2 regions of the Glaciecola sp. SC05 genome follow, and region 1 is predicted to be linked to the other one. Evidence: predicted binding sites of a transcription regulator. Region 1 holds the regulator's gene; the other holds the start of a gene.
The links. Region 1 encodes FliA, which starts transcription of late flagellar genes. Its sites were predicted from a motif close to CTAAAGNTNNNNNNNNNNNNGCCGATA; they were not measured.
Positions count from the first base shown of each region.

Region 2: a site for FliA is predicted at 2,118-2,144, ahead of pomA (flagellar motor protein PomA). Genes of this name have one in related genera too.

Region 1 is NZ_JBGIYY010000001.1:228,327-232,756, reverse strand. Features, by position in the region: gene AB9H30_RS01005 (chemotaxis protein CheA) at 1-725, opposite strand, end outside; gene AB9H30_RS01000 (protein phosphatase CheZ) at 738-1,511, opposite strand; gene cheY (chemotaxis response regulator CheY) at 1,536-1,919, opposite strand; gene AB9H30_RS00990 (RNA polymerase sigma factor FliA) at 1,977-2,705, opposite strand; gene AB9H30_RS00985 (MinD/ParA family protein) at 2,716-3,567, opposite strand; gene flhF (flagellar biosynthesis protein FlhF) at 3,564-4,430, opposite strand, start outside.
Region 2 is NZ_JBGIYY010000020.1:16,844-21,273, forward strand. Features, by position in the region: gene AB9H30_RS16210 (class I SAM-dependent methyltransferase) at 1-345, shown strand, start outside; gene AB9H30_RS16215 (flagellar motor protein MotB) at 368-1,300, opposite strand; gene pomA (flagellar motor protein PomA) at 1,300-2,064, opposite strand; gene AB9H30_RS16225 (exodeoxyribonuclease VII small subunit) at 2,287-2,517, shown strand; gene AB9H30_RS16230 (polyprenyl synthetase family protein) at 2,524-3,420, shown strand; gene dxs (1-deoxy-D-xylulose-5-phosphate synthase) at 3,468-4,430, shown strand, end outside.

The DNA.
Region 1 (4,430 bases):
GGTGTTGCAGAAACGACCGAGCTGTCTTCTGCCTTAAATTGACCTTTACCATGTAAGTCGTCTAACAAGGCCTCAAACTCGTCATCACTGATGTCGTCTGAATTAGGGTCACTGCTTGATGGTGCAATATCGCTTGCTTGATTTTTACTGGGGCTGCCAGAGCCGTGCAATTCGTCTAACAGAGCTTCAAATTCGTCTTCAGTAATTTCTTCAATAGCGTCATCAGCATTTGCTGGAGAGGGAGAATTAACTGTAGCTGCATCGCTTGCGGCGGGCTCTTTGGTGCTGGGCTCTACAACTGCGTTTTGCTCTGCAAAAATTTGCTCATCCGCGCTTTGAGGTGTACTAAGTTTGTGTAAAATATTGATTAGCTCATCGGGGGCTGGAGTGAGCGCTTCATTGGCTTTTACTTTCTCAAACATTTCAACTACCACATCCGTGGCTTGTAAAATGACGTCCATCAGCTCTGGCGTGAGCGTGCGCTGACCGTTGCGCATGATATCAAAGACGTTTTCGGCACCATGACAGATATCGACCAGTGCGGTTAACGAAAGGAAACCTGCCCCGCCTTTAACCGTATGATATCCGCGAAAAATAGCATTTAATAGATCAGAGTTTTCTGGGTTGTTCTCCAACTCTACAAGCTGTTCTTGCAATTGCTCTAGAATTTCTCCGGCTTCCACCAAAAAATCTTGCAAGATCTCCTCATCAACTTCAAACGACATTCGTTTGCTCTCCTAAAAGCCTAAGCTAGACAGCAAATCATCAACGTCATCTTGTCCATGAACGACGTCATTTCGATCTGCTGCATTAATTATGGGTCCTTCTGCATTAACGTTATCGTCATTTTTATTAGAAGGTTGAGACTTAACTTTATTTCCGTTTTTTGCAGATTTGTCTTTGTTTGGGTCTTCGTCACTAAAGGCCGATAGCACTTCTACCAAATTCTCTTCTACGTCTTTTACGAGCTCTATAACTCGACGAATAACTTGGCCGGTAAGATCTTGGTAACCCTGCGCCATGAGGACTTCGGTTAATATACTGTTTAAGGTGGCCGAATCGTTGCGAGCATCAGACAACAATGTATCGAGATCATGGCAAAGTACCTTAAACTCGCCTAACTCAATTTGCCGAGACATCAGCTTTTTCCATTCTGGCATGACGGTGTTTAATCTTTGATTGAGCGCCTCAGCGATAGGCATACTTCGTTCAACCGCATCCATCGTTGAGTTAGCCGCTTTTTCAGTTTCTTCAATTACATACTCAAGGCGCGATTTTGCGTCGGGTATTTGCGATTTGGTAAGATTGGCAATGCGCTCATCTAAATGAAAGTTGCGCAGCGAGCTATGCAGATGGCGTGTCAATTTGCCGACTTCAGAAAAAAGCTCAATAGATTCTCTCATGGTGATGCTATGCACAATATGGTTAGCCGACTCAATCTCATTGGATTCTAAGTGCGCCACAATTGTTTTCGCTTCTTCGAGCGAAATTAATGATGCATCATGCGTCATTGTTTATTACCTCTTCAGCAACACTTAAGCGAGACGCTCAAATATTTTTTCTAGTTTTTCTTTCAGCGTTGCAGCGGTAAATGGCTTAACTACATAGCCATTCACTCCAGCTTGAGCCGCCGCAATAATCTGCTCTTTCTTAGCTTCGGCCGTTACCATCAATACAGGTAAATGCTTTAGCTTATCGCTTGAGCGGATGGCCCTAAGTAAGTCAATACCCTGCATTCCCGGCATATTCCAATCGGTTACCACAAAATCAAAATCACCTTGATTGAGCATGGGTAATGCAGTGTTGCCGTCATCTGCTTCTTGAACATTAGTAAAACCCAAGTCTTTCAGCAGGTTTTTAATAATGCGACGCATCGTTGAAAAATCATCAACAACCAGAATTTTCATGTTCTTATCCAAAACTACCTCCGCAATGGGATCTTTTATTTAATTTTTCTATACTAATCATCAATTGAGCTACTTCACGGTGCGCCAAGACTGCATCTTTGCTTTTAGCTTTAACATCGCCTGACTGTGTATCTGACTTACCCGAGACTCGCTGACTTCAAGGACTTCACCAATCTCTCGCAAATTTAATTCTTCGTCGTAATACAGCGACAGCACTATCGCTTCACGCTCTGGTAGAGTAGTTATCGCCCGCGCGAGCGCTTTCTGAAACGATCCTTGCATCATTTCTTCAAATGGTTTGTCAGCGCCCTTGCTTTCTTCATTCGTCAGCACATCTTCGCTGACCCCTAAATCTTCAATGCCCACTAGCTTGCCGGCGTTTACCTCATTGAGCATCTGATGATATTCTTGAACCGAGACATTCATAACTTCGGCTACTTCAGTATCTCTGGCGTCTCTACCTGTAGCTTTCTCAACATTGTTGATAGCCTCGGTAATCGCTCGGGAGTTTTTATGGACTGAACGAGGTGTCCAGTCGCCTTTTCTGATTTCATCGAGCATCGCGCCTCTGATACGAATACCTGCGAAGGTTTCAAAACTTGCACCTTTTGTACCATCAAAGTTACGAGCCGCCTCGAGCAAGCCAATCATGCCCGATTGGATCAAGTCATCGATTAACACGCTTGCAGGGAGTCTGGCCATCAAGTGATGGGCAATCCGTTTCACGAGCGGAGCATGACGCTCGACCAATTGGTTCTTATCTATTTGCTGTTGATATACGGTCACTTTATTACTCACTCTTATTTACCTACTCATGCAAAGACACGAGATTTTCAATGAAAAACTCTAAGTGTCCGCCTGCTTGTGTGGGAATCGGCCATGTCGCTGCGCTTTCAGCCAGTTTTGAAATGGCTTTAGCTGCCGGCGACCCCGGATAAGCTTCAACTAATGCAGTTTGCTTTCTGACTGCTTTGCGTACGTTTTCGTCAAAAGGAACAATACTCACTAGCTCCAAGGCTACGTCTAAAAACCGCCCTGTTACCTTTGATAGCTTACTGTAGAGCTCACGACCCTCTCGCTCAGAGCGCACCATATTGGCCACTACTTTGAACTTAAACACGCCATGTTCTCGGTTTAAAATTTTGATTAATGCATAAGCATCGGTAAGTGAAGTTGGTTCGTCGCACACCACAATTACCACATCTTGAGCTGCCCGTGAAAAGCTCACCACCATGTCAGAGATGCCGGCCGCGGTATCCACTAACATCATATCGATTGGGGTTTTAAGCTCACTAAAGGCGCGGATCAAACCCGCATGCTCATGGGGTCCTAGTTCGGCCATTGATTTGGTGCCCGAGGTTGCCGGCGCAATTTTGACGCCGTATGGACCGGTTACCAGCACTTCATCTAGGGTACAATCGCCGGACAGTACGTGAGATAAGTTTTTATCCACCCGCAAGCCCAACATCACGTCAACATTGGCTAAACCTAAATCAGCATCTAGCACCATGACACGCTGACCTTGCTTGGCGGCAGCAACGGCCATATTCAAGGTGATATTGGTTTTACCCACACCACCTTTACCGCCAGTCACCGCAATCACTTTTATCTGTTTGGACTTATTCATTTTTCTTAAGCTACTCGCTTGATCGATTATCATAGGCCACCAGCGAAAGCGGCAGTCTCCTGACCCTGTAAAGGCATGCCGTACTTTTTATAAAGTTTTGCGGCCACCAAGGTCAGATTTGCAGCGTCTGCAAGTTTAATATCTTCGGGTACTCTTTGACCGTCGGTCACATAGCTGAGTGACAGGTCGTTTTCGATAATTACGCTGAGTGCTTCGCCCAAGCTATAGCACTCATCAAGCTTGGTGAATATGCAGCCTTGTAAGTCAGTAGCATGATAAGCCTTAACCGTTTGGTTAAGCACTTGGTACTGTGCACCGGCAGGTAATACGAGGTACTTGCGAATTTTAACCGACAGCCCAGCTTGATAATCGTTAAGCTGCTCAATCAAGCGAGCGTCTCTTTGACTAAAGCCAGCGGTATCGATTAAGACTAATTTTTTATTGCGCATTTGCGAAAGTATTTGATTGAGCTCCTCTGCGTTTTGCGCTTTTTTGACGCTGCAACCAATAATTCGGCCGTAGGTTGCTAGTTGCTCAAACGCGGCAATTCGGTAAGTATCAATTGTGATCATGGCAACTTGATCAGCACCATATTTTTGTGCATATTTTGCCGCCAACTTGGCCAATGTGGTCGTTTTCCCGGTGCCGGTAGGGCCAACAAGTGCCACTACCCCCGACTGACTCAGAATATCATTGCCGCCCACATGCAGACGATTCGATAGCAGGTTTAGTAAGTACTTCCAACCTTGCTTCTCATCCACATTATGCGGTAAAAAATCAACAAACTGGCGCGCGAGTTGTGGGCCTATGCCCATGCCAAGCAACTGCTCTTGAAGGTAATGATGTGTAGGGTTGTTACGCTTTTTGCGTTCATCGGCCAATTCAGACACTTGAAA
Region 2 (4,430 bases), on a different contig from region 1:
GATGGCTATTCTGACAGCGTAGATTTTATTCAAAAGCATATTTTTCCGGGTGGGTTTTTACCTTCACAGTTTGCCATAAACAAACATGTTAAAAAATATACAGATATGAGTATTCGCGATGTTCATGATATTGGGCTTGATTACGCACAAACTCTTAAACATTGGTTTGAAGACTTCATGAAGCAAGCGACAGCGCTGAATGAAGATGGCTATGACGAGCGTTTTATGAGGATGTGGCAATACTATCTTAATTACTGCGAGGGTGGATTTCTAGAACGAGTAATCAGCACGGCACAGGTCGTGTTAGCTAAACCTCAGCATCGCAATATGCTTAGCCGCGGTTAACGAACTAACTTAGGCGCAGGGGCTAATCAGCCCCTGTTCCCATTACTGAAATTGGGTCTGAGTACTTCGGATCGCCTTGCATAATGCTGATCTCTACGCGTCGATTCCTTGCTCTTGATTCGGCGCTGTCATCTTCGGCAACCGGGTCATTGGAAGCTCTGCCAACTACCCGCATGCGTGATTCATCAAAACCATCTGCGCGCCTCAACTCTTCAGCAACCGCAACTGCTCGCTGTGCAGAAAGGTCCCAATTAGAGCGATAAAGTTCGTTTGATATTTGCACGCCATCGCTGTGCCCGGAAATTTCTATCTGACCTGGCATATCGGTAATCAAGGTACCAAGTCGGCGTATTACCGGCACGAACTGCGGTTGTAAAAAAGCTGAACCAGCCGAGAATGAGCCGTTTTCACGAATCCGAATAATAATTTGCTGCCCTAGGTTTTCAACATCTACCGCGCCATCTTTTATCTCTTTTTGCAACAACTCTTGAACTTTTTTAAGTTGTTTCTCTAACTGCTCATTATTGGTTGCCGCAGCGCCAGCCGAGGCTGTTTGATTAGCCGTATTCGGAGCTTGTCCACCTCTCAATTGACCGCGTTGTTTTTGTCGGCCACCAGCAGATGCATCCTCACCTTCTTGGAAGTTCAGCATTGGCTTGGTGATATTTTGGGTCACTTGTTGGACAGTTTCGATAGGCGTTGGGTCGGGTTTTCCGGGTCTAAATTCAAGCGCAACAACGCTTGTACCTTTGGGAATATCTTTTAACTCAATTTTATTTTGAACACCAAAGGCAAACTTCATCGAGCCTGCAATTTGCTTAAATTTTTTCACATCCATTTCTGAAAACGAAAGCAGAAGAACAAAAAAGCACATTAATAGAGACATTAAGTCTGCGAAGGTGCCCATCCATGCAGGTAAGCCCTCGGGAGGACATTTTGGGCATTCGTCTTCCATTACGCTTTCTCCTCGTTACTGCCCCTTTTACCTTCAGCAAGATAACCTTTTAAGACACCTTCGATAACTCTTGGGTTTTGGCCGTCGGCTATGCCCAATATTCCATCAAGGATTAAACACTGATTGAGCTTTTCTTCAGCAGAACGCACGCCGAGTTTAAATGCAATGGGCAAACATACGATATTCGCAAGCATTGCACCGTATAACGTTGTAAGCAAGGCTACTGCCATTGCTGGTCCAATCGCTTTCGGATCGTCCATGTTCGAGAGCATTGCAACGAGTCCAATCAGTGTTCCAATCATTCCCATCGCTGGTGCGACATCACCGAGCGATTTGAAAATAACACTGCCGGCATCATGACGCTCGGTTGTATTGGTGATATCTTTAGCCATAGTGGTTCTGACCACCTCAACGTCATGACCGTCTACCAGCATATCCACGCCTTTTTGCATAAAGCTGTTTTCAATCTCTGCTTCTTCCAATGCCAAAAATCCGCCTTTACGAGCTGCATCTGCCATTTCAACAGTTTTTTGGATTAATTCCTCTGGAGATTGTATTTTAAATGCAAATGCTTTAGCGGCAATTTTACCCGCTCCTAGAAACTGAGTAAGGGGGTATTGCATCAATACTACAAAGGTCGAACCGCCAAATACTATCAGTACCGACGGAACATTAAAGAATATGCCTAGGTCGCCACCTAAGACCATCGCCATGAGGACAAAACCAAGCGCGCCGATAAGGCCGATTAGCGTTGCTAAATCCATGGTTAACTCCTCTACCTAAACAAAGGTTGGTTGAAATAATTCTGTGATAAGGTTAACGGCAAAGAATCCTTAACCTTTACGCTAAATAACGAGGAAAATGTTGAAGCAAACAATTGCTGTTTAAACGCTTGCCATTAAATCAATCCCAATGCTGATAATGATTGAATTTACAAGGTAGGTTCGGTATTGTTTGAGGCATGTAAAAGTAGCCAAAGAAGTACCATGAGCGCAGAAGATTTAAGCTTCGAACAAGCAATGCAAGAACTAGAAACAATTGTTACCAAAATGGAACAAGGCGACATTACACTTGAAGCGTCATTACAAAGTTTCGAGCGTGGTATTTCGCTTGCCAGACGCAGTCAAAATTTGCTTGAACAAGCACAGCAAAAAGTAAAGATCTTAACTCAAGAAGGCGGCGAACAGCATCTTGAAGATTTTCAAGCACCTGAATAAACAAACATGCATCAAGATTTACAAGATCTTCAAGCTCAAGTAAAAATCCGACTTGAGGCTGCTTTTAGAAACTATACAACGAGTCAAAACATCGCAAGCTCTCGATTACTGTCGGCAGTAGAATACGCATTATTTAATGGTGGTAAACGCATGCGTCCGCTGTTAGTGGCGATGGTCACCGATATGCTTGGAGGCAAACAAAGCGACGCAGACGCAATTTCCCTCGCCGTTGAGTGTATCCATGCATATTCATTAGTCCACGACGACCTTCCCGCGATGGATGACGATGCCTTAAGACGCGGTAAACCAACCTGTCACATACAGTTTAATGAAGCTACTGCGATACTAGCTGGAGATGCCTTACAGACTCTTGCTTTTGAACTCCTTGCCAATATTCCTTTGGAAGGTTTTGCAAATACTAAGCGACTTGAGCTTATAAAAGAATTATCCAAAGCCAGTGGGCTACAGGGCATGTGTCAAGGGCAAAGTCTTGATTTACTGGCTACGAACCAAGATATCGATATTACCGCCCTAAACGAATTACATAGCCTTAAGACAGGTGCTTTACTGGCAGCATCTGTGCGCATGGGCGCTATTATAAGTGCTAATACCACTGTCGAAGATATAAATAATCTCACAATTTTCGCTAAACATATTGGATTAGCCTTTCAAATTCAAGATGACATCCTAGATGTCATTTCAGATACCCAAACACTAGGCAAACCTCAGGGCTCAGACCAAGCAAACAATAAGAATACCTTTGTCAGTAAACTAGGCCTTACTGGCGCTAAGAACGAATTATCTGTCCATCATAAAGAAGCGCTACAAGCATTGAGCAGTTTACCGTACAATACGAGGGACTTGAGAATGTTCACGGACTATATGATGACTCGAACTTTTTAGAGCACAGATTCATACAATGTAAAACGACACGGAAGAAACCATAACGAATGACCTTAAATCTTTCACATTATCCGCACTTGGCCAAAGCAAACATCCCAAGTGAGCTGCGCCAGCAGCCAAAACATAACTTACATTTAATCGCCAAGGAATTGCGATTATTTTTGCTGAACTGTGTCAGTCAAAGTAGCGGACATTTTGCTTCTGGTTTGGGAACAGTAGAGCTCACCGTTGCACTTCATTATGTTTATAATACTCCGTTTGATCGCTTAATATGGGATGTGGGTCATCAGGCCTACCCACATAAAATTTTAACCGGACGACGAGAGCGCATGACTACCATTCGCCAAAAAGACGGACTTCATCCCTTTCCTTGGCCGCCCGAAAGTGAATACGATACCTTTGCAGTAGGCCACTCATCTACTTCAATTTCAGCTGCTTTAGGCATGGCCATCGCAGCAGATGATGAAAACAAAAATCGCAAAGTGGTTGCCGTTATCGGTGATGGCGCATTAACTGCAGGCTTGGCATTTGAAGCCCTTAATCATGCAGGTGATATTGCAAAAGACTTAGTCATCGTTTTAAACGATAACGAAATGTCGATATCTGAAAACGTTGGCGCGTTAAATAGTCACTTAGCCCGCTTACTAACTGGTTCCTTTTTTAATTCTATTCGTGACGGCGGTAAAAAGATTTTAAGCAATATTCCGCCGATTAAAGAGCTCGCCAGTAAAGCAGAAGAGCACATAAAAGGCATGGTCGTTCCCGGTACCATTTTTGAAGAGCTGGGCTTTCGCTATATTGGTCCAATTGACGGTCATGATGTGGATGCCATGGTTGATACCCTTAGCAATATGCGCAAAATGTCAGGACCACAAATACTGCACGTAGTCACCAAAAAAGGCAAAGGCTATGAGCAGGCGGAACAAGACCCTATAAAATGGCATGCCGTTCCCAAATTTGATCACACCACCGAAAAATTACCAGTTAGCAAGCCGGGCAAACCATCATTT